DNA from 3 places in the Micromonospora aridisoli genome. Region 1 is predicted to be linked to each of the others. Evidence: riboswitches for the same ligand, from Rfam matches in the RefSeq annotation. Region 1 holds a riboswitch; each other region holds the start of a gene.
What was found. A riboswitch is a leader RNA that binds a small molecule or an ion and turns the genes downstream of it on or off. The one in region 1 is predicted to bind cyclic di-AMP.

Region 1 (7,022 bases):
GCGGAGACCACCGGGGCCGGGGTACTGGCCCGCTGCGGCTCCTGGCGACCGCCCCGGGCCCTGCTGCGGGCGCTGCGCCCGAGCATCCGCTGGATGCTCTTCGGCGACCGCTGCGACCCCACCGACATTCGGCTGGTCACCTCGGCGGTGGCCCGCGCCTCGCTGCGGTCCATCGGCGGGTTCCGGGCCTCCATCGGCACCCAGCACCGGCTGGCCACCCTGGCCGAACTGGCGCACCTGCCGGCGGCGGCGCTGGTCGGCGACCGGGACCGCCTCACCCCGCCGCCGTGCGCGGAGTCGATCGCCGCCGCCCTGCCGGCCACCGAGCTGACCGTCTGCCCCGGGGCCGGGCACATGCTGATGATGGAGCGTCCCGAAGAGGTCAACGCCGCCCTGGCCGGTGTGCTGCGCCAGGTCCTGAACGCCCTCCCGGCCCGGCAGCGCGTGCACCACTGACCGCCGCCCGCTCCGGCCGAGGTGCCCTTTCGCAGGGGGCCGTCGCCGGCCGGCGAAGATCCGGGAGAAACACCCTCGGACGTGGGGCGTAATCTCGTGCGGTTGGCCGGGCGGCGTCACGAGGAGAGCGAGCGGTGGACCAGAGCACCCTGGATCAGGAGATCGCCGCCGAACAACGGCATCTCGACCGGGTGTACGCGCGACTGGCCGAGCTGCGCCGGTCCGCGGTTCGCGCGGAGCGGGAGGGCTACCGGCTCGCCCGGGTCGGCACCTTCGGCGCGCTGGTCGAGCGCGACGCCATGGTCTTCCACGCCGCTCAGCGACGTCACCTGCTCGACGCCGAGTACGAGGGGCTGGTCTTCGGCCGGCTCGATCTGCGCGACGGACAGACCCTGTACGTCGGGCGGCTCGGGATCCGCGACGAGGACGCCACCACGCTGGTGGTGGACTGGCGGGCCCCGGCCGCCGCCGCGTTCTACCGGGCGACGCCGGCCGAGCCGCTGGGTGTCGTCCGGCGCCGGACGATCCAGTCCAGCGGTGAGCGGGTCACCCGCATCGAGGACGACCTGCTGGACCCGGACGCCGCCCCGCCGGACATGCCGGTCGTCGGCGACGGTGCGCTGCTGGCCACCCTGTCCCGGACCACCGGTCGCGGCATGCGCGACATCGTGGCCACCATCCAGCGCGAGCAGGACGAGGCGATCCGCTCCCCCGGCTCGGGGGTGACCCTGGTCTCCGGTGGCCCGGGCACCGGCAAGACCGCGGTGGCGCTGCACCGTGCGGCGTACCTGCTCTACGCCGACCGCAGCCGGTACGCCGGCGGCGGCATCCTGGTGATCGGCCCGTCCTCGGTCTTCGTCGAGTACATCGCCTCGGTGCTGCCGTCGCTCGGCGAGGACACCGCCACCCTGCATTCGCTGGGCACGCTGTTCCCCGGGGTGACCGCCACCCGCACCGACCCGCCGGAGGTCGCGGCCGTCAAGGGTTCGCTGCGGATGCGTCGGGTGCTGGAGCGGGCGGCCCGGGACGCGGTGCCCGACTCCCCGACCGAGCTGCGCCTGCTGTACCGGGGCAAGCTGCTCCGGCTGGAGCGGGCCGAGCTGGACGCCATCCGGGACCGGGCGCTGCCCCGCGGCGCCCGTCGTAACGAGGTGCGCCGGGCCGGCTTCGACGGCGTGCTCGCCGCGCTCTGGTCGCAGGCCCGCCAGCTGGGCATCGCCGGCCTGCCCGAGCAGCGCGCCTTCGAGGACGAGCTGATCGACCGCACGGACTTCCGCGACTTCCTGAAGGCGTGGTGGCCACGGCTGCATCCACGGCATGTGCTCGCCTGGCTGGCCGATCCGCAGCGGCTGCGCCGGTACGCCGGCGGCATCCTCTCCGGCGCCGAGATCCGGCTGCTCGGCGCGGCGTACCGGGAGTTGGCCGTGCACGGTCCGACCGTCGCCGACGTCGCGCTGCTGGACGAGTTGGACGCGCTGCTCGGCAAGCCGATGCGCCCCGCCCGCAGGAAGCGGGATCCGTTCCAACTCGCCGGTGGGGTGCGTGAGCTGAGCACCTTCGCCGACCGGCAGCGGGCTGCCCGGCAGGCCGCCCGGGAACGTCCCGAGGACTACCGCGACTACGCCCACCTGGTGGTCGACGAGTCCCAGGACGTCTCGCCGATGCAGTGGCGGATGGTGGGCCGGCGTGGACGACTGGCGTCCTGGACCGTGGTGGGCGACCCCGCGCAGACCGCCTGGACGGGGAACCCGCAGGAGTTGGAGCGGGCCCGTGACCAGGCGCTCGGCCGCCGTCGCCGGCACCGGTTCACCCTCACCACGAACTATCGCAACTCGGCGGAGATCTTCGCGGTGGCGGCGGCCGAGATCCGCCGGGTGTACCCGGACCTCGCGCTGCCTGTCGCGGTCCGCTCCACCGGGATCGACCCGGTCCAGCTGGTGGTGCCGGCACAGGAGCTGGAGGCCACCGTCGTGACGGCCGCCTGCGCCCTGCTCGGCAAGGTCGAGGGCACCGTCGGCGTGATCACTCCGGTGCCCCGCAGGGATCAGGTCGCGACCTGGTTGGGCGCGATCGGCGACGAGCGGCTGCAGGTGGTGACCAGCCTGGAGGCCAAGGGCATGGAGTACGACGGTGTGGTGCTGGTGGCCCCGGGCGAGATCCGGGCGGAGCCGGGCGCGGGCGTCCGTACCCTCTACGTCGCACTGTCCCGGGCGACCCAGCGGTTGACCACCGTCGACCCGACCGGTTGAGCCGACCGCACAAGAATGCATACATAGCGATGTCGGCATAGATCCTTCCCCGGACCGGCGGACGACGGAAGGTGTCTGGGTGGGCTCCGGCCATGACCACCACCACGCCGCGGTGTCGAACGCCGCACACCGCCACTCCGGCCGAATGTGGGCGGCGTTCGCCCTGCTCAGCACGCTGATGCTGATCGAGGCGGCGACCGCCCTGCGGACCGGTTCGCTGGCTCTGCTCTCCGACGCCGGGCACATGTTCACCGATGTGCTGGGCATCGGGATGGCCCTCGCGGCCATCGCCGCCACCCGCCGGACCGACAGCGATCCGCAACGCACCTTCGGCCTCTACCGGCTGGAGGTGCTCGCGGCGCTGGCCAACGCCGTACTGCTCTCCGGCGTCGCGGTGTACGTGCTGGTCGAGGCGGTCCGCAGGTTCGACGATCCGCCCGAGGTGGTCGCCGGCCCGGTACTGGTGGTGGCGGCACTCGGCCTGTTCGCCAACGTCGCCGCGTTCGCGTTGCTGCGCCCCGGGGCCCGGGAGAGCATCAACCTGCGCGGGGCCTACCTGGAGGTGCTGGCCGACCTGCTCGGCTCGCTGGGCGTGATCGCGGCCGCCCTGCTGATCGTCGTAACCGACTGGTGGTGGGCCGATCCGTTGGTGGCGGTGGGGATCGCCACGTTCATCCTCCCCCGGACCTGGCGGCTGGGCCGGGCGGCGGTACGCATCCTGGTCCAGGCCGCCCCGGAACACCTCCAGGTCACCGCGGTGCACGACCGGCTGGCCACGGTTCCCGGGGTGGCCGGCGTCCACGATCTGCACGTCTGGACGTTGACCTCCGGCATGGAGGTGGCCTCGGCGCACCTGACGATCAGCCCCGGCACGGACGTCGGTGCCGTGCTGGCGGCCGCCCGCGCCGCGCTGCACGAGGACTTCCAGATCGAGCACGCGACCCTCCAGATCGAGCCGCGAACGGATCCCGGAGACTGCGGGACGGTGCAGTGGTGACGGTGCGGCCTGGAGAAATGGGCTTATTGCCGGCTTTGACCTGCTTTACTAGTCAGCAACTCAACACCACGAGTAACACCAGCTGCACCGGTCACGTAGGCACCGGTAGGCTCGGACCCGGCCTCCGCCAGGCGGCACCCACCGGTGCCGGCGGCGGCCGCCGCCTAATCGCCCGCCAGGGCGAACCGGGGAACCATGTTCCTGGGGTGCATCCGCGTCAGCGGTAGGGATCTTCCGTCCCGAACCCGTCAGCTAACCCGGTCGGCGGCTGACGGAAGGACATGTGCATGCCAGCAGTGGCAACCGTGAGACCGGCCGCCCGTACGGCGGCCCTGATCGCCGCCGCGCTCGCCCTCATCCTCGGCGTCGCGCTGGCCCCCTTCGCCCCCGCCGCCGCGGCACCGCAGGGACTGCGTGCGGCGGCCCCGGACGACGTGGACGACGAGGGCGGCACCCCGGCGCTCCGGGCCCAACTGGAGGCCGCCAGCAAGGGCTACCTCGACGCCAAGACCGCGCTCGACCGCTCGGTCAAGCGGCAGAAGCAGCTCGCCGAGCAGCTCAAGACGACCGAGAGCCAGCTCGCCGAGCGCACCACCAAGGTCGCCGAGATCGCCGCGCAGGCGTACCGCACCGGCCGGCTGGGCGCCGCGTCGGCGTTGCTCAACAGCGGATCACCCGCCGGGTTCATGGACCGGGCGGCGGCGCTGGACGCGGTGGCCGCCAACGAGGATCGCGCACTGCGCGAACTCCAGGCCGCCCGCGACGAGGTCAGCACCACCAAGCAGGCGCTGGACGTGGAGGTCCAGGAGCAGCGCAAGCAGGTGGCAGTGATGGCCAAGCGCAAGGAACAGGCCGAGCGGGCGTTGACCGTGGCCATCGAGCGGGACGAGGCGGCCGAGCGCGCCGCGGCCGCCGAGCGCGCCAACCGCGCACCGACGCGCAGCAGCAACAGCAGCAGCAGCGGCGGGTCGAGCCCCACCGCCAAGCCCGCGCCCCGTAACTCCGACGGGTCGTGGCCGGCGGAGTCGTGCAGCGTCAACGACCCCACCCCGGCCAACGGCTGCATCACCCCGCGCACCCTGCACGCGCTGAACCAGGCCAAGTCGGCCGGCTTCACCCGGTACGTCTCCTGCTACCGCTCCGGCGGTTCGGGTGAGCACCCGAAGGGCCGGGCCTGCGACTTCGCGGCCCAGAAGAACGGCTTCGGCGGAGACGCGACCGGCGGCGACCGGACCTACGGCAACAACCTGGCGGCGTACTTCGTCAACAACGCCGACCGGCTCGCCGTGCTCTACGTGATCTGGTACAGGCAGATCTGGCTACCCAGCAGTGGCTGGAAGTCGTACAGCGGCGCTCGGGGCGACCCGTCCAGCGATCACACCAACCACGTACACCTGTCGGTCTACTGATCCGCCACGGCACCGGGTGAGCCGTCCTGCACGGACGGTTCGCCCGGTGCCGCGTTTCCACCCTTCGCCAGCGGGGCACCGTCCCTTCGGCGCGCACCGACACGTCTGCACGGTTACGGTCGTACCAGGAAGCGGACATTGCTCCGTTAACGGGAGGAACGTGCATGAGTGAGCGCAGCGAGCGGATCACCAGGCTCAACGTCGGTACGGACCACGGCGGGGTGCGGCGATGAGCGGTCACGTGATGGTCTTCGCGCCGACCCCGCTGCTGACCGTCACCGTCGACCAGCCGAGTGACGCCCCGGAGCTGCATCTGCACCCGGGCGGCCAGGGAGTGTGGCAGGCCCGGATGGTGCTCTCCCTCGGCGTCGACGTGGTGCTCTGCGCGGCGCTCGGTGGCGAGATCGGTCAGGTCCTGGAGCCGTTGCTGGTCAGCGAGGGGGTCGACCTCAAGGTCGTGGCCCGCGACTCCGGCGGCACCGGCGGGTACGTGCACGACCGTCGCGAGGGCAGCCGACGGGAGATCGTGGACGTGATCGGCCAGCCGTTGAGCCGGCACGAACTCGACGAGCTGTATAACCTCGCGCTCGGGGAGGGCCTGCGGGCCCCGGTGAGCGTGCTCAGCGGACCGAACCATCCTTCACTCGTCCCCGCCGACCTCTACCGGCGCTTCGCCGCCGACCTCGGCGCCAACGGCGGCCGGGTGGTGGTGGACCTCTGCGGCGAGCATCTCACCGCCGTCCTGGAGAGCGGGGTCTTCTTCCTCAAGATCAGCCACGAGGAACTGGTCGCCGACGGGCGGGCGGAGGGTGACGACGAGGAACAGCTCACCCGTGCCATGTACGACCTGCATGCCTCCGGCGCCGAGAACGTGGTGGTCAGCCGCGCCGACCGGCCCGCGTTGGCGCTGGTCGACGGAGAGGTGTTCGAGGTGCGGATGCCGCGGCTGGAGGCGGCCGACCCACGCGGTGCGGGCGACTCGATGACCGCCGGTGTGGCCGCGGTGGTGGCCCGCGGTGGCGACGTCCGCACCGCGATCCGCACCGGCGCGGCGGCCGGCGCGCTGAACGTCACTCGGCACGGCCTCGGTACCGGCCGACTCGACTCGATCAACGGCCTCGTCGACCGGGTCCGGCTGGAGCCCGCGGGCAGCCGCCCGCAGGAGCGCACCACCCCTGACGAACTGGCCCAACGGGCAGGTGACCGATGACGCTACGGGTGCTGATCACCAACGACGACGGGATCGCCGCGCCCGGCATCCAGGCCCTGGCCCGGGCCGCCGTCGACCGCGGCCTGGACGTGGTGGTGGCCGCCCCACTGGAGGAGGCGAGCGGCACCAGCGCTGCGATGAGCGCCCTGGAGGAGGACGGGCGGGTGGTGGTCCGCGAGCATCCGCTGCCGGAGCTCGACGGGGTGCCGGCGTTCGGCGTCGGCGGCTCGCCCGGATTCATCGCGCTCATCGCCGTGCACGGCGCGTTCGGGCCGCCGCCGTCGGTGCTGCTGTCGGGAATCAACCGGGGCGCCAACGCGGGACGCGCCGTGCTGCACTCCGGCACCGTGGGGGCCGCCTTCACCGCCGCCGCCAACGGCTGCCGGGCGATGGCGGTGTCGCTGGACGTGCTCTCGGCCGGTGAGGCCACCGCGGCCAGCGGGGGCGCGGCCGTGGCAGCCGCCGCCCGGGTACGCGACGCGGAACGCAACTGGGCCACCGCGGCCCGGGTCGCCCTGGACCTGCTGCCCCGGCTGACCGCCGGGCCGACGGAGAGCGTGCTCAACGTCAACTCGCCCGATCTGCCGCTCGCACGACTGCGGGGCGTACGCCGGGCCAGCCTGGCGACCTTCGGCCAGGTGCAGATGACCGTCGCCGAGTCGGGGCACGGCTTCGTGCGTACCTCGTTGGAGGAGCCCGGC
Region 2 (7,022 bases), on a different contig from region 1:
TTGACGTGCGTTATGCCGCGTGTGACCGTGTTGGCAGCCCGTGACCAGCGTCGGCCGGGATGACCAGGCATTCCCTCCCAGAGAAGAGGTGCAGCCGGATGAGTCGACCCGGAACGCTCGGCCCGCAGCCCGGACCGGAACGCGAGCTGCTCACCGCGGACCTGCCCGGCGCCCCGCAGCAGGCCCTCGCCGAGTTGGTCGCCGGCAACCGCCGGTTCGTCACCGACGCCGTCCGGCACCCCAACCAGGATGCCGGCCGTCGTGCCGCAGTCGCGGCCGAACAACACCCGTTCGCGGTGATCGTCGGCTGCTCCGACTCCCGGCTCGCCGCCGAGATCATCTTCGATCGCGGACTGGGTGATCTCTTCGTGGTCCGCACCGCCGGGCACACGGTCGGACCGGAGGTGCTGGGCAGCGTGGAGTACGCGGTGGCCGTGCTGCGTACGCCGCTGGTGGTGGTGCTCGGGCACGACTCGTGCGGTGCGGTGCAGGCGGCCCGCGACGCGTTGGCCACCGCCACCACGCCCGCCGGCCATCTGGGTGCCGTGGTCGACGCCGTGGTGCCGAGCCTGCGCCGGGCGCAGGAGGCCGGGGTGCAGGACCTGGACGGGATCGTGGACATCCACATCGCGCGTACCGTCGAGACGATGCTGGCCTCCTCCGCGACTCTCGCGGCGGAGGTGGACGCCGGGCGGTGCGCGGTGGTCGGAATGTCGTACCGGCTGGCCGCCGGTGAGGTGCGGGCGGTGGCGGCGGAACCCGCCGACCTGGCCGGTGCGATGGTGTCCGCGCCCTGAACGCGCCGACGTTCCGGCCAGTTTCTGACCTCTGAGCGCCAGCCACCTGGCGCGGACCGCCTCATCCACCCGACGAGGGCCGCCCCGCCTGCTGGCGGGACGGCCCTCGGTGCGTCGCGTCGGGCGCTCAGAGCAGTGACACGTGGACGTGATCGGTGTGGTTGGACGGGCCGCTGTAGGAACTCCAGCCCGTCGCCGGGAACCAGATCTGCCGGTTCCAGATCACGTAGTAGACGCCCAGCCGGTCGGCGTTGCGGACCAGGAAGGCCGCCAGGTTGTTGCCGTAGATCCGGGTGTCGTTGTTGTGCCACGGGCTGAAGCCGCTGTTCTGCAACGACCAGTCGCAGGCCCGGCCCTTGGGGTGCTCGAACTTGTCGCCCGGGCGGAAGCAGCCGACGAACCGGTTGAAGCCGGCCCGCTTCACCTCCTTGTACATGTGCAGTGTCCGCGGGGTGATGCAACCCGACGTGGTCGGGTCGTTCTGGCTGCACGACTCCGGCTTCCAGCCGCCGTCCGCCGCCCGGTTCGGTGCGATCCGGGCCACCGGCGAGGTGGCGTCCACCAGGCCGCCGGTCAGGCCGACACCGCCGACCAGCCGGAGCGACTTCTCCGCCTCGCTCTTCTTGCGCGCCATGTCGTTGGTCAGCTTCTGCTGCTCGCGTACCTCGACGTCGAGCGCGAGCTTGGCCTGCTCCGCACGGAGCTTGATGGCGTTGACCTCACCAAGCTTCTTGTCGTTGACCAGGTTCAGCTCGTCCAGCGCCGAGGCCCGGTCGATGAACGAGTCCGGCGCGGTGCTCTGCAACAGCATGGCGATCGCGCCGACCCGGCCCGTCCGGTACGACTGGGTGGCGATCTGGGCGACCTGGGGGGAGAGCGCCTCCAGGTCGGCCTGCGCGCGGCGTACCTCCACCGCGAGTTGGAGCTGCCGCTTCTTGGACTTCTCGAGCTTGGCCTTGGCCTTGGAGAAGTCCCGGTTGGTCGCCTCGATCAGCTCGTTCAGCATCGGCGGGTCGTCGTCGTGCTGGGCGGGCTTGGGGTTGCTCGGCGCCGCCGTCGCGGGCATCGGTCCGCCGAACACGGCGAACGCGGCGAACACGGCCACCACGGGTGTCAACCAGCGGCGTAGGGGTGCCGTCACTGTTTTCCCTTCCATCGACCGCCGACCGGGTTAGCTGACGGGTTCGGGACGGAAGTGGCCCCTACCGCTTTCGCGGATTCACCCCACGTACCTGGGTCCCCGGCTCGCCTGGCGGCGATTGGGCGGTGGCACCGCAGGCGCCGCTGCGCGCCTTCGGCGGTGACCGGCAGTGAGGTTACCCGACAGTCCATCTGTGCTTCTACGCCCCGAACCCGACTAGATGCGTCATTTCGTAATCGCGTTGAGTGACCAGTGACACGGTTTGAAGCCGCATCGGCAGGGGCGGTCACGCTGAGGAGTGTCACCATGTGGTGTCCGTGCTCCTGTCCGGGTCGGGCCACCCCGAGCGGGTGGCGGGGGATGTGTTCCGGGTGGGTGGGGTGCTGAGGGCGTGGAGCGCCTCGGCCCGGTCCGTCGCCGGCCGGGGTACTACGGGGGTGGGCTCACCGGCGGGTGCGTTCGCGTCGCCGCTGGCGTCGCCGCGCCCTGCGGTGGTGACCAGCGCGGCCAGCGCGGTGGTCAGCGGTACGGCGGCGATCAGACCGAGCGTGGCCACCACGCTGCGGACGATCTCCGTGGTGAGGAACTCACTGGTCACGATCTGCCCCAGCGCGCGGGAGTCCGCGGTCAACAGGAGCAGCAGTGGCAGCGAGGCGCCGGCGTACGCCAGCACGATGGTGTTCACCACCGAGGCGATGTGCGCCCGCCCGACCCGGGTGGCCGAGCGGTACAACTCGCGACGGGAGAAGTTCGGGTTGGCGTGCCGCAGTTCGGTGACCGCGGCGGCCTGGGTCACGGTGACGTCGTCGAGCACGCCCAGTGACCCGATGATGATGCCGGCCAGGAGCAGGCCGTGCAGGTCCACGTCGGCGCGGAACATGGACAGTGTGGTGGCGTCCTCGCTGCCGAAGCCGGTCAGGTGGGTGGCCCCGGTGGCGGCCAGCCCGAGCAACCCGGTGAGGACCAGACTGGCGAGCGTCCCGAGCACGGCCACCGAGGTCTGTGCGGATATGCCGTGCGTCAGGTACAGCACCACGAACATGATCAACGAGGCGCCGACGATGGCGACGAGCAGCGGCGGCTGCCCGGCGCTGATGCCGGGCAGCACGAAGGTCAGCAGGATGGCGAAGCTGGCGGCCAGGCCGCCCAGCGCCGCCAGGCCCCGCAACCGCCCGAAGGCCACGATGGCGGCGGCGAAGAGCACGGCCAGCCACACCAGCGGCTTGCCGCGCTGGTGTTCGGCGATGTTGTAGGTGCTGATCGAGGGGTCCGCCGGGTCGATCAGCGAGACCAGGATGATGTCGTCGCCGACATCGATGCGAGGGGCGCCCGGACCGGCCGGGATGGGCGTCTGCACATCCTGGCCGGCGTCCGGGCCGGTCTGCACCCGGACGGTGACCGTGCCACACGGCCCCGCCGCTGTCGTCGGGGTGCCCTCGGGCACCGCGGGATTGGGCGGGCAGGGCTCGCTGACCACGCGGGTGACCGTGCCGTGGTAGCGGGGGGTGTCGTCGGCGGCCTCGGGACGTGGGGCGTCCCGGGGCCAGAGCACGATGGCGGCGACCAGCGTGGCGAGGAAGAGGGGGACCACCGTCACGACGAGGATCCGCCGCACCCGGGGCGGGGTGGGCGGAGCGGAACGGGTGTGATCGGCGCCCATTCAGTGTCTCCCAACGATTTCAGGGCTGAGTACGTGTCGATGGGCGAGACGGTTCAGTCTCACCGGACGACCGTGGCGAAGGGCGGCCGGATCGGCCTGAATGTGGCGGGGTGACTGCTTACCGTGAGCGACAGGTTGGCGCGCGACGGTCGCGGGAACGTGCGCCCGACAGCGGGCTCGGGCCGCGAGGCACGGATTTCGGCTGGCCATCGTGTGCGAATGGTAGCCAGCCCGACATCGCGACGCAGGTCGCGCGGGTCTGTCGGCGGGTCGGGTGCGGCCTAGCCGCGCTTCATGAGGCGGCCCACGGCGGCCATCATCTCGGTCGCCATCTCGTCGGCGCGCCCCTCGGCGGCACCCTCGTGCATGCAGTGCCGGGCGTGCCCGTCCAGTAGACCGAGGGCGACCTTGTCCAAGGCGGCCTGGACGGCGGAGATCTGGGTGAGCACGTCGATGCAGTAGCGGTCGTCGTCGACCATCTTCTCGATGCCGCGTACCTGACCCTCCACCCGGCGAAGCCGGGCGAGCAGCTGGTCCTTGCTTGCGGTGTAGCCGCGGATCGGTGCGGGTGTGCTCATGACGGCAAGAATAGCCTACCCCTGGGGGGTATGGTACGGTCGACGCATCGGATACCCCCGGCGGGTATCGCGACCGGCTGCCCGGCCCGCTCCGGCCGGGCTTGGGAGAGGAGAGTTCCGTGGTCACCACGACGTACCAGGTGCAGGGCATGACCTGCGGGCACTGCGTCAACGCGGTCAGCACGGAGATCGGCGCGCTCGAGGGCGTCCAGGACGTTCAGGTCGACCTGGCCGCCGGTCGGGTCACCGTCACCAGCGACCAGCCGCTCTCCGAGGACGCGGTGCGCGCCGCCGTCGACGAGGCCGGATACGAGCTGGCCGGCGCCTGAGTCGGTCAGCGGACGACCCGAGGAGTCAAGCATGAACACGGCGACGAAGCTGAGCGGCTTCGCACTCGGCCTCGCGGCGGTGTTCGGCGCTGCGTACGGGGTGGGACAGGTGAGCGGTCCGGTGAGCGTCGCCACGGCCGGCCACGACAGCGGGGTCGCCGACCACGGCGGTGACCTCCGTGACGAGGGCGGAGCCGGCCACGGCGAGCAGGCGGCCGGGCACCTGCCCGGCGGTCTGCTCGTCTCCGACCGTGGCTACACCCTGGTGCCGGTCGAGGCGCCGGCGGGTGAGTTCGCCTTCCGGATCAGCGGGCCCGACGGCCGTCCGGTTACCGGATACGACGTCACCCACGACGAGCGGATGCACCTGATCGTCGCCCGCCGCGACCTCTCCGGTTTCCGGCACGTTCACCCGAGGATGACCGAGGACGGCACCTGGCGGATCGCCTCGCCCCTGGATTCCCCCGGGGTGTGGCGGGCCTTCGCCGACTTCAGCCCCACCGGGGGCGAACCCTTGACGCTCGGCGTCGACGTGACCGTCCCCGGCGAGTTGGCCGAGCGGCCGCTGCCCGCTCCGGCGAAAAGCGCGACCGTCGACGGTTACACGGTCACGCTCGCCGGTACTCCGCAACCCGGGCGCACCGCGACGCTGACGCTGACCGTCAGCCACGACGGCGTGCCGGTCACCGATCTGGAGCCGTATCTCGGTGCCTACGGTCACCTGGTGGCACTGCGCCGCGGTGACCTGGCCTACCTGCACGTGCATCCCGAGGGCGCTCCCGACGACGGGCGGACCACCCCCGGCCCGCAGGTGAGCTTCGCCACCGAGTTCCCCTCGGCCGGCACGTACCGGCTCTACCTCGACTTCCGCCACCGGGGCACGGTGCGTACCGCCGAATTCACGGTGCACGTCGGTGAGCCGGGAGACACCACCGCACCGGCGGGCGAGCAAGGCACCCCCGAGCCCGAGGACGGGCACGGCACACCCGGGCACGGGCACGACTGACGGGACCAGACATGAGCACGAGCCGCCACCTGACCACCGCACCGCACCTGATCGACTTGGCCATCGGTGGGATGACCTGCGCGTCCTGCGCCGCCCGGATCGAGAAGAAACTGAACCGGATGGAGGGCGTGCAGGCCACCGTCAACTACGCCACCGAGAAGGCGACCGTCTCCTACGCCGACCCGGTCACCCCGGACGACCTGGTCGCCACGGTGGAGAAGACCGGTTACCGGGCCACCCTGCCGCCGCCGCCCTCGCCGGCCGAACCGGCGGCCGCCGCCGAACCGGTGGACCCGCTGCCCGCCCTGCGTACCCGGCTGTGGGTCTCGGTGGCGCTGAGCGTGCCGGTGATCGCGCTCGCCATGGTGCCGGCCTGGCAGTTCACCTACTGGCAGTGGCTGTCGCTGACGCTGGCCGCCCCCGTGGTCGCCTACGGCGGGCTGCCCTTTCACCGGGCCGCGCTGGTCAACCTGCGTCACGGTGCCGCGACCATGGACACCCTGGTCTCCCTGGGCACGCTGGCCGCTCTGGGATGGTCGGTGTGGGCTCTGTTCCTCGGCACGGCCGGTACGCCGGGGATGACCCATCCGTTCAGCTTCGACATCGGTCGTACCGACGGCGCCGGCAACATCTACCTGGAGGCGGCCGCCGGGGTGACCACCTTCATCCTCGCCGGGCGCTACTTCGAGGCGCGGGCGAAGCGGACCGCCGGCGCGGCCCTGCGGGCCCTGCTGGAGCTGGGCGCCAGGGACGTGTCCGTGCTGCGGGACGGGGTGGAGACCCGGGTGCCGATCGACCAGCTGGCGGTCGGGGACCGCTTCGTGGTGCGGCCCGGCGAGAAGATCGCCACCGACGGGACGGTGGAGGAGGGTTCCTCGGCGGTCGACGCCAGCCTGGTGACCGGCGAGTCGGTGCCGGTGGAGGTGGGTGCGGGCGACACCGTGATCGGTGGTTGTGTCAACGCCGGTGGCCGGTTGGTGGTGACCGCGACCCGGGTGGGGGCGGACACCCAGCTCGCCCAGATGGCCCGGCTGGTCGAGCAGGCGCAGAGCGGCAAGGCGGCAGCGCAGCGGCTCGCCGACCGCATCTCCGGGGTGTTCGTGCCGATCGTGATCGCCCTGGCCGCCGGCACGCTGGGTTGGTGGCTGGGTGCCGGCGCCGGACCGGCGGCCGCGTTCACCGCCGCCGTCGCGGTGCTGATCATCGCCTGCCCGTGCGCCCTCGGCCTGGCCACGCCGACCGCGCTGCTGGTCGGCACCGGCCGTGGTGCGCAGCTCGGCGTCCTGATCAAAGGGCCCGAGGCGCTGGAGTCGACCCGGCGGGTGGACACCGTCGTGCTCGACAAGACCGGCACCGTCACCACGGGCCGGATGACCCTGCTCGAGGTGACCCCCGCCGAGGGCGAAGGACGCGAGGAGGTGCTGCGGCTGGCGGCCGCCCTGGAGAGCGGCTCGGAGCATCCGGTCGCCCGCGCGGTGGTGGCCGGTGCGGCCGAGGTCGGCCCCCTGCCG
Region 3 (7,022 bases), on a different contig from region 1:
CCACCTGCCGGAAGAAGTCGTCGCCGTCCGGTGGTGACACGTGCTCGGTGGCGACGATCGCCAGGTGGCCGCCGGGGCGTAGCAGCTCGGCGGCCCGCCGGTAGGCGACCCCCGGGTCCAGCCAGTGCCACGACGTCGCGGCGAACACGAGGTCGAAGGGTGCGTGGTCGGCCGGCTCCCACCGTTCGAAGGGCGACTCCACGACGCGCACGTCACCGAGGCCGTCGAGCATGCGCCGCGCCACCGCGGCGAGTTCCCGGCCCGGTTCCAGGGTGACCACGTGCCAGCCCTGCGCCAGCAGGTCGCGGGTGGCCTGGCCGGTGCCCGTGCCGATCTCCAGCACCCGGGCCGCTCCGGTCGCCAGGCCCGTCGTCGCCGCCAGGTCGGCGAACAACCGCGTCGGGTAGCGCGGACGGGCCCGCTCGTACAGCTCCGCCGCGGTGTCGAAGGTCGTGGCCAGCCCCGCGTACGGTTCCCGCTCCCCCATGATGTCCCCTCGCACAAGTGTCAGACGTGGAAGTCGATCTCACCCGTGATCGTCGCACCGTCACCCACCACCCCGCCGACTCGCCGAGCCGCCGCCCCGTTCATATGCCGAGATCTTGGACGGTTGCCGTTCCGGCGGAGCGGCAACTGTCCAAGATCTCGTGTTGCGGGGCGCTGTGGCCGGCTATCGGGGGCGGCATGAACCAGGAGGAGTTCGGTCGGCGGACGAACTACTCGGCGTCCCTGGTGTCCGCTGTGGAGGTGGGCACCGGGCCGCTCGACCGGCCGTACGCGAAACGGGCGGACGAGGTCCTGGAGACCGGCGGCATGTTCGAGGAGCTGCTGCGGACCGCCGAGGTGCTGCGCCAGCCGTCGTGGTTCCGGCCCTACCTGGAGGCCGAGCGCCATGCCCGGCAGCTGCGCTGCTACCAGCCGACGCTGGTGCCGGGCCTGCTTCAGACCGAGCGCTACGCCCGCGCGGTGATCCGGACCGACGCCGCCCTGACCGAGGCGGAGGTGGATCGGCGGCTCGCCAACCGGCTGGTCCGGCAGGCCATCCTGGAGCAGGACGACCGCCCCAACTCGTCGCGGTGATCGACGAGGCGGTGCTGCGGCGGGTCGACGAGGATCTGAAGGACGCGCTGGTCGAGCAGGTGCACCACCTCGTCGACCTGGCTCGACGGCCCAACATCAGCGTGCATCTCGTGCCGGCGGGCGTCGGCATGCATGCCGGACTGACCGGCCCCTTCATCCTGGCGCGAAGCGCGGACGACGGCTGGGTGGGTAACCGGGACACCCCGCTCGGCGGCGTCCTCGTCGACAAGGACGACGACCTGAGTACCCTGCTGTCCCGGTGGGAGATGGTGCGCAACGAGGCGCTGTCCGGCCGCCAGTCGATCGAGCTGATGAAGGATGTTGTGAAGCCACGGATCTGAACGGCGCGACCTGGCGCAAGTCCATCCGCAGCGGCTCCAGTGGCAACGACTGCGTGGAGGTCGCCGACAACCTGCCCGGCGTGGTGCTGGTCCGCGACACCAAGAACCGCGACGGCGGCACGCTCTCCTTCACCCCGGATTCCTGGGCGAGGTTCGTCGCGCTGGCGAAGCAGCACGGCCCGCACGCCTGACGTACCCGAAACGGAAGCCCTCGACCAGCGGGCCGAGGGCTTCCGCGTGCATCGGGACCGGTGCGATCAGGCCGAGTAGCCGCGGGTGGCGGCCCAGTTGGCCAGGTCGATGGTGCTCATCCAGTACGACGGGTACGAGGCGTCGGCCGAGTCGGCGATCTTCACCATCCGGCCGGAGTCCTCGTAGCCGACCACGGCGATGTAGTGGCCGCCGGGGAAGGAGTGCCAGCGACCGTTGGTGTCGGTGGCGCTGCCGGCGATGTTCACCACGACGCCCCTTCCGGCGGTGACGGCGGCGACGACGTCGGCCTGGAGCTGATCCATCTGCGCCGGGGTGGCCGCGCCGCCACGGATCATCGTGGTCTTGTACGGGCTGCCCTTGACGGTGGCGTTGAGGACGCGGGTGGTGTCCTCGGCCGAGTTGGTGCCGGCGAAGGTGGTGCCGAGCTGGGTGGCCAGGGCGTCCTGGTTGCGCTCGATGCCGGCGGCGCTGAGCGCGTTGCGCACGGCGGCGGGGCCGCAGTAGTAGCCGGTCGTCTGGGCCTGGTGCGCGTACTTGAGGACCTTCGACGCGGGCGGCTTGGGCGCGGCCTTCTTGCTGGTCAGGTCGGGGTCCGGGGTGGCCGAGGTGGCCTTCGGCGACGGCGCGGCGGTGGTACTGGCCGGTGCCGCGCTGCTCGGTGCGGCGCTGCTCGGTGCGGCACTGCTCGGCGCGGTGGTCGACGGAGCGTCCTCGACCCGGTCCTGGCCGCGCGATGCCGCGGTGTCGCCGCGCAGTTCGGCGGCGGTCGTGGTGGGCTCGGTGGCCGGGGTGTTGCCGGTGCCGGCGAGCGCGGCACCGGTGCCGGTGGCCAGCACGAGCGCGACGGCGGAACCGGCCACGATCTGGTACGGGCGTTCGGTGGCGAGCCGCCGGAGCCGGCGGGAAAGGGTGTGCTTCACGGATTCCTCCACGGGCTGAGGGGATGACGGCGCACCGGCTCCGGCGGTCAGGTCGGCATGGGGACGCCGAGGACCGCCCGGGCGAGCGGGAAGGCCGTTCAGGGGTACGCCCGGTGAACCCGGGCGGTGGCGATGACCGGGTCAGCTCGCGGCGATCGGGCCGGCGAGTGCGGGCACCGCGGTGCCGTGGAGGCGAGGGGAAAGCGGGGGGATCACATCGGACTGCACGAGGGTTGGGACTCCTTCCGACACCGCCGACCGGGTTAGCTGACGGATTCGGGCGGGAAGATCGCCCTACCGCGGGCCGAGGCTCGCGGATTCACCCCAGTGGTGCAGTGGGTCCCCGGTTCGTGAAATCACGATTGAGCGGGTCGATGCGGCGTCGCCTCTTGCGATCGGTTACCGCATCGGACGGGCTGACACTACTGGTCAGTCACGTCGTTTCCAACCCCGCTTGAACTGCTTAAACATGATCCAGCGCGGCTATTTTCGGGTATTCGTCGACTGGCGTCGCTCAATGGGATCGACGGCGTTTCGGGCATCTTCGGGCGGGAACCGGACGACTCCGGGACAATGCCGACGGAGATTGCTGCGACAATAGGCTCAACTACGAACAGTGACCGAATTCGGACCTCGTGTGACCCGCCTCACGGAATTTTCAGCCCAGCCGGGCCGGTCGCCACCGCAGGACCGCGGCGGGCCGTTCGGCGGTGGCCCGATCCGGGGCCGGCAACCGGACCGGTCGGAGCCGTTCGGCAGCCGCGTACGCCTCGGCGGAGAGGGTACGGGCCGCCTCGGTGGCCAGTTCCGCGGCCCGCCACAGCTCACGCTCCCGCTCAGCGGCCGCCCGGTAGGCCGCCAGGCGGTTGTCGCGGACCACCCGGGCCAGGATCACCTCCTGCTCGGCCGGATGCCGGCGGGGGTCCCAGCCGGACCGGCGGGCCAGGACGTCGCAGAGTTGGCGGGCGGTCAGATCCCCACGCCAGTGGGCCGCCATCGCGGCGCGGTGCAGCCACCGCTCCCGGGCCGCGTACTCGGCCGGAGTTCGGGGGGTACGCGGGGTCGGCAGCCCGGTGACGCCGGCCAGCCGCCGGGCGGCGGACTCCGCTTCGTCGTACGCGGCCCAGGCGCGGTCCAGTTCCGCCTGGGCGGCCCGCCAGGCCGTACGCCGCCGGTCGGCGTTCTGCGCGGCGCCAGCCGCCGCGACCGCCACCTCACCGGCGTACCGCCGCCGGTCGGCCGCCTCGATCGCGGCGCGCTCCTCATCCTGGCCGGGTCTTTCCGCCGGCCCGGTCGGCTCCGGGCGCGCGACCAGGACGGTGAGTACGCCCAGCGCGAGCACGAGCAGGACCGACCAGATGGCGGCGGCGCGTGGCACCTCGATCAGGAACTGGTAGAGAACGGTCTTCTCCATGTCGGCACCTCGAGAACATCGGCACGGCGCCGGTGGCCGTACCGGCAGCGGATCGTCATGGCGAGACCCGAAGCCGCAGCGGACGGCGACGGGCTGGCAGGTGCCTGGCGCGGACGCGGCACCGGGGTGCGGAAACGACGGAAGGTCGCCGGTATTCAGGCGGACGGCGGGGCGCGGGGCGCGCGAGCGTCCGAGCCGGCGGACGCCGGGGCCGACCCGACCTCCGCGGGGGCGGTGCCGAGCACCGTCAGCTCCGGCGGGCCGGGGATCACCGGCAGGGTCGTGGACCCACCGGCCAGGTCGGCGGGGCCACCGACGCCCGGCACGGTCGCCGTCGCGACGCCGACCAGATCGAGGGCGACGGCCGGGTCGCCGCCGCCGGACGCCGATGGTACGGCGACCTCGACCGACGGGGTGGGTGCGGTGGCGGCGAGCTTCTCGGCGGGGACCGCGTGGGCCGGCAGCGTCCACGCGCCAAGCGTGAAGGCGGCAGCGACCGCGAACCCGGTCAGCAGCCGCACGGCCCAGCGCGCCAACCACCACAGAGGACGGGTCGGCGCGACGGGAAGCACCTCGCCACGCTACCGCGACGAGCACCCGGACGCACCGTCACCGGGCGTGTCGTGTCGCCCGGCGCGTCGCCGCCCGCGCCGGTTTCCGCAGGTCAGGTCGCTTCCCGAGTCACCGTCCCCGATGGACGGTCCGAGTCTGGTCGGCGCCCTCGGCAGGGTTCGTGTCGCCGCGCGCCGTCCGCTGTCGGGGCAGGCGTTCCGCGGCGGGTTCACCACCCGCCGCGGATCCCGCCACGCCGCCCGCCACCGCCGGTCGCGCCGCTCGGGGCGGCGCCAGGCGGCGCATCATCGGCTGTTCCACGTACCGGTGCAGCAACGCGGCCAACCCCAGGGTGAGCAGGAGGAACCCGATCACGGCGAGGGGGCCCCACCAACCGGGCAGGCCGGTCCCCCAGTCGCCGGTCAACCGCAGAATCGTCATGATCACGAACACGTGCACCAGGTAGAAGGCGAAGGACACCTCGCCGAGCCAGACCATCGTCCGGGACCGCAGCGGCGAGCGCCGCCCGTGCACGTCGGCGTCGGCCGCCGCGGCGATCACCAGGACGTACGCCGCCGACAGCAGCGCCGCCCAGAGTTCGGCCCGGATCCACTGGGAGGCCGCCACCCAGGTCAGGACGAAGATCACGCTGGCCAGGGGGAGCCGAGGGCCGCGCCAGCGGCCCCGCAGCATGAGTTCGGCGGCGGCCACGCCCATCCAGAACTCCAGCGACCGGACCAGCGGAAACACCTGGGTGAACCACCAACGGCTCTGCTCCGGCACCAGCGTCTGCCCGGGCCACAGGGCCAGGATCAGCAGCGGTACCGCGATGACCACGGTCCACAGCATCCACGGCCGGGCCCGTCGCACCGCCGGCAGCACCAGCGGCAGGCACAGGTAGAAGAACAGCTCACAGGAGAGCGACCAGCTCACGTTGTTGACGCTGTAGAAGTGGCCCGGCCGGGGATCCCAGGCCTGCACCAGGAGGAGGTTCTCCAGTGCCGCCACCGGGTTGATCGGGTCGGCGAACCAGAGCATCGCCAGGATCGCCAGCGCCCACATCACCAGGTGGTTGGGGTAGATCTTGGCGAACCTGCGACGCCAGAAGCGGCGCCGGGAGTCACCGGGCCGCGCGGACCAGACCAGCACGAAACCGCTGAGGATGAAGAAGAACTGCACTCCGGACAGGCCCAGGGTGAAGATCTCGCCGACCACCGCCTGGGGGCCGGGGTCGGCGATGATCCGCATCGTGCCGGCGTGGAAACCGAAGACCAGCATCGCGGCGATCCACCGCAGCCCGGTCAGCGACGGCAGCCGGTCGGCGTCCGTACGCCCGCGCCGGGCGGTCGCTGGGGCCGCGAGGGCGGTGCTCGTCATGCCCGCCTCCCGGTTCTCGGCAACGTCACACGCACGTCCATCTCCTCCCCGCCGTCGGGCGGCAGCCGGATCCGATCGCCTGGAGGTACCCGGTCGGTGCCGCCCGCCGGGCACCCTACCCGTGGCCAGCGCGCGATCAACCACGTCGGCAGGCCGCCACCCACCTCACGCGGCATTGTCCGATTCAGTCGACGGGGGCAGTCGAACCATCAAGATCAATGTAGAGTGAGCGCCCGCTGACCCTGTGCACGGATGTCGCCGTGTCGCCGCCGGAGGAGTACCCCTTGCGTCTGAAGCATCGATCACGTCCCGCTGCCGTCGCTCTCACCCTGGCGCTGCTCGCGGTCCCGGGCACCGCCGCTGCCGCGGCCGGCAAGACGGAGGACGAGTCGGCCGCCGCCGCGGCCGGGGTCCTGCGGGTCTACAACAACAACATCGAGAACCTGGTGACGAACAACGCCGACGGGACGTGCACCAGGATCTCCGGGCCGGATCACCTCACCTCGATCCTCGTCGACGACAACGGGCAGACGGGCACCTCCGGGGTGGTCGCGCCCGACATCCTCATCGTGCAGCAGCTACGCGGCACCGGTCAGGCCGAGGCGTACGCCAACCAGCTCGCGGCCAAGTTCGGCTACCCGGCCGGCACGTACGGGGCGATCGTGGTGTGGTCCGACCCGGAGCCGTGGGGCGGCACCCACAAGTGCAGTGACCAGTCCCTGGGTGACCTCAAGAAGAAGCAGACCAACGCCATCATCTGGAACACCCGGACCCTGAGTCTCGCGTCGGGCGACATCTCGAAGTACTGGAGCGCCGGCTGGCTCAAGCCGGGCACGGCCTACAACAACGGCGCGGGGTGCACCCTCTACAAGCCGCCGAGCAACGACGACGGCACCACCTACCAGTACAAGTGGAAGCGGACCAGCGCCATCGCCGCCCGGTTCACCATCAAGGCCAGCGGCACCACGGTCTTCGCGGCCACCATGCACCTGCCGCAGGAGAACCGGCAGAACGCCTGCGCCGGAGCCGGCAACACCGGCATCGCCGGCAGCGGCATCCACATCGGTGCCGACGCGACCAGCCTGATGAACGCCTCGACGATCCGCATCGTCGGCATCGACGCGA

Region 2: it holds a riboswitch for cyclic di-AMP, as region 1 does, so the genes downstream of both, SM447_RS06505 (coiled-coil domain-containing protein) here and SM447_RS24425 (coiled-coil domain-containing protein) in region 1, are expected to answer to the same signal.
Region 3: it holds a riboswitch for cyclic di-AMP, as region 1 does, so the genes downstream of both, SM447_RS08535 (C39 family peptidase) here and SM447_RS24425 (coiled-coil domain-containing protein) in region 1, are expected to answer to the same signal.

Annotation. Positions count from the first base shown of each region.
Region 1 is NZ_JAXCFK010000013.1:48,429-55,450, forward strand. Features, by position in the region: gene SM447_RS24410 (alpha/beta fold hydrolase) at 1-456, shown strand, start outside; gene SM447_RS24415 (HelD family protein) at 591-2,705, shown strand; gene SM447_RS24420 (cation diffusion facilitator family transporter) at 2,785-3,702, shown strand; cyclic di-AMP (ydaO/yuaA leader) riboswitch at 3,854-3,985, shown strand; gene SM447_RS24425 (coiled-coil domain-containing protein) at 3,990-5,111, shown strand; gene SM447_RS24430 (1-phosphofructokinase family hexose kinase) at 5,341-6,321, shown strand; gene surE (5'/3'-nucleotidase SurE) at 6,318-7,022, shown strand, end outside.
Region 2 is NZ_JAXCFK010000002.1:641,212-648,233, forward strand. Features, by position in the region: gene SM447_RS06500 (carbonic anhydrase) at 99-797, shown strand; gene SM447_RS06505 (coiled-coil domain-containing protein) at 925-1,938, opposite strand; cyclic di-AMP (ydaO/yuaA leader) riboswitch at 1,942-2,073, opposite strand; gene SM447_RS06510 (YibE/F family protein) at 2,240-3,598, opposite strand; gene SM447_RS06515 (metal-sensitive transcriptional regulator) at 3,880-4,176, opposite strand; gene SM447_RS06520 (heavy-metal-associated domain-containing protein) at 4,296-4,505, shown strand; gene SM447_RS06525 (hypothetical protein) at 4,537-5,511, shown strand; gene SM447_RS06530 (heavy metal translocating P-type ATPase) at 5,523-7,022, shown strand, end outside.
Region 3 is NZ_JAXCFK010000003.1:338,658-345,679, forward strand. Features, by position in the region: gene SM447_RS08520 (class I SAM-dependent methyltransferase) at 1-487, opposite strand, end outside; partial or broken gene SM447_RS08525 (DUF5753 domain-containing protein) at 814-1,421, shown strand; gene SM447_RS08530 (DUF397 domain-containing protein) at 1,418-1,612, shown strand; gene SM447_RS08535 (C39 family peptidase) at 1,679-2,566, opposite strand; cyclic di-AMP (ydaO/yuaA leader) riboswitch at 2,792-2,933, opposite strand; gene SM447_RS08540 (hypothetical protein) at 3,213-3,968, opposite strand; gene SM447_RS08545 (hypothetical protein) at 4,124-4,540, opposite strand; gene SM447_RS08550 (acyltransferase family protein) at 4,650-5,897, opposite strand; gene SM447_RS08555 (hypothetical protein) at 6,182-7,022, shown strand, end outside.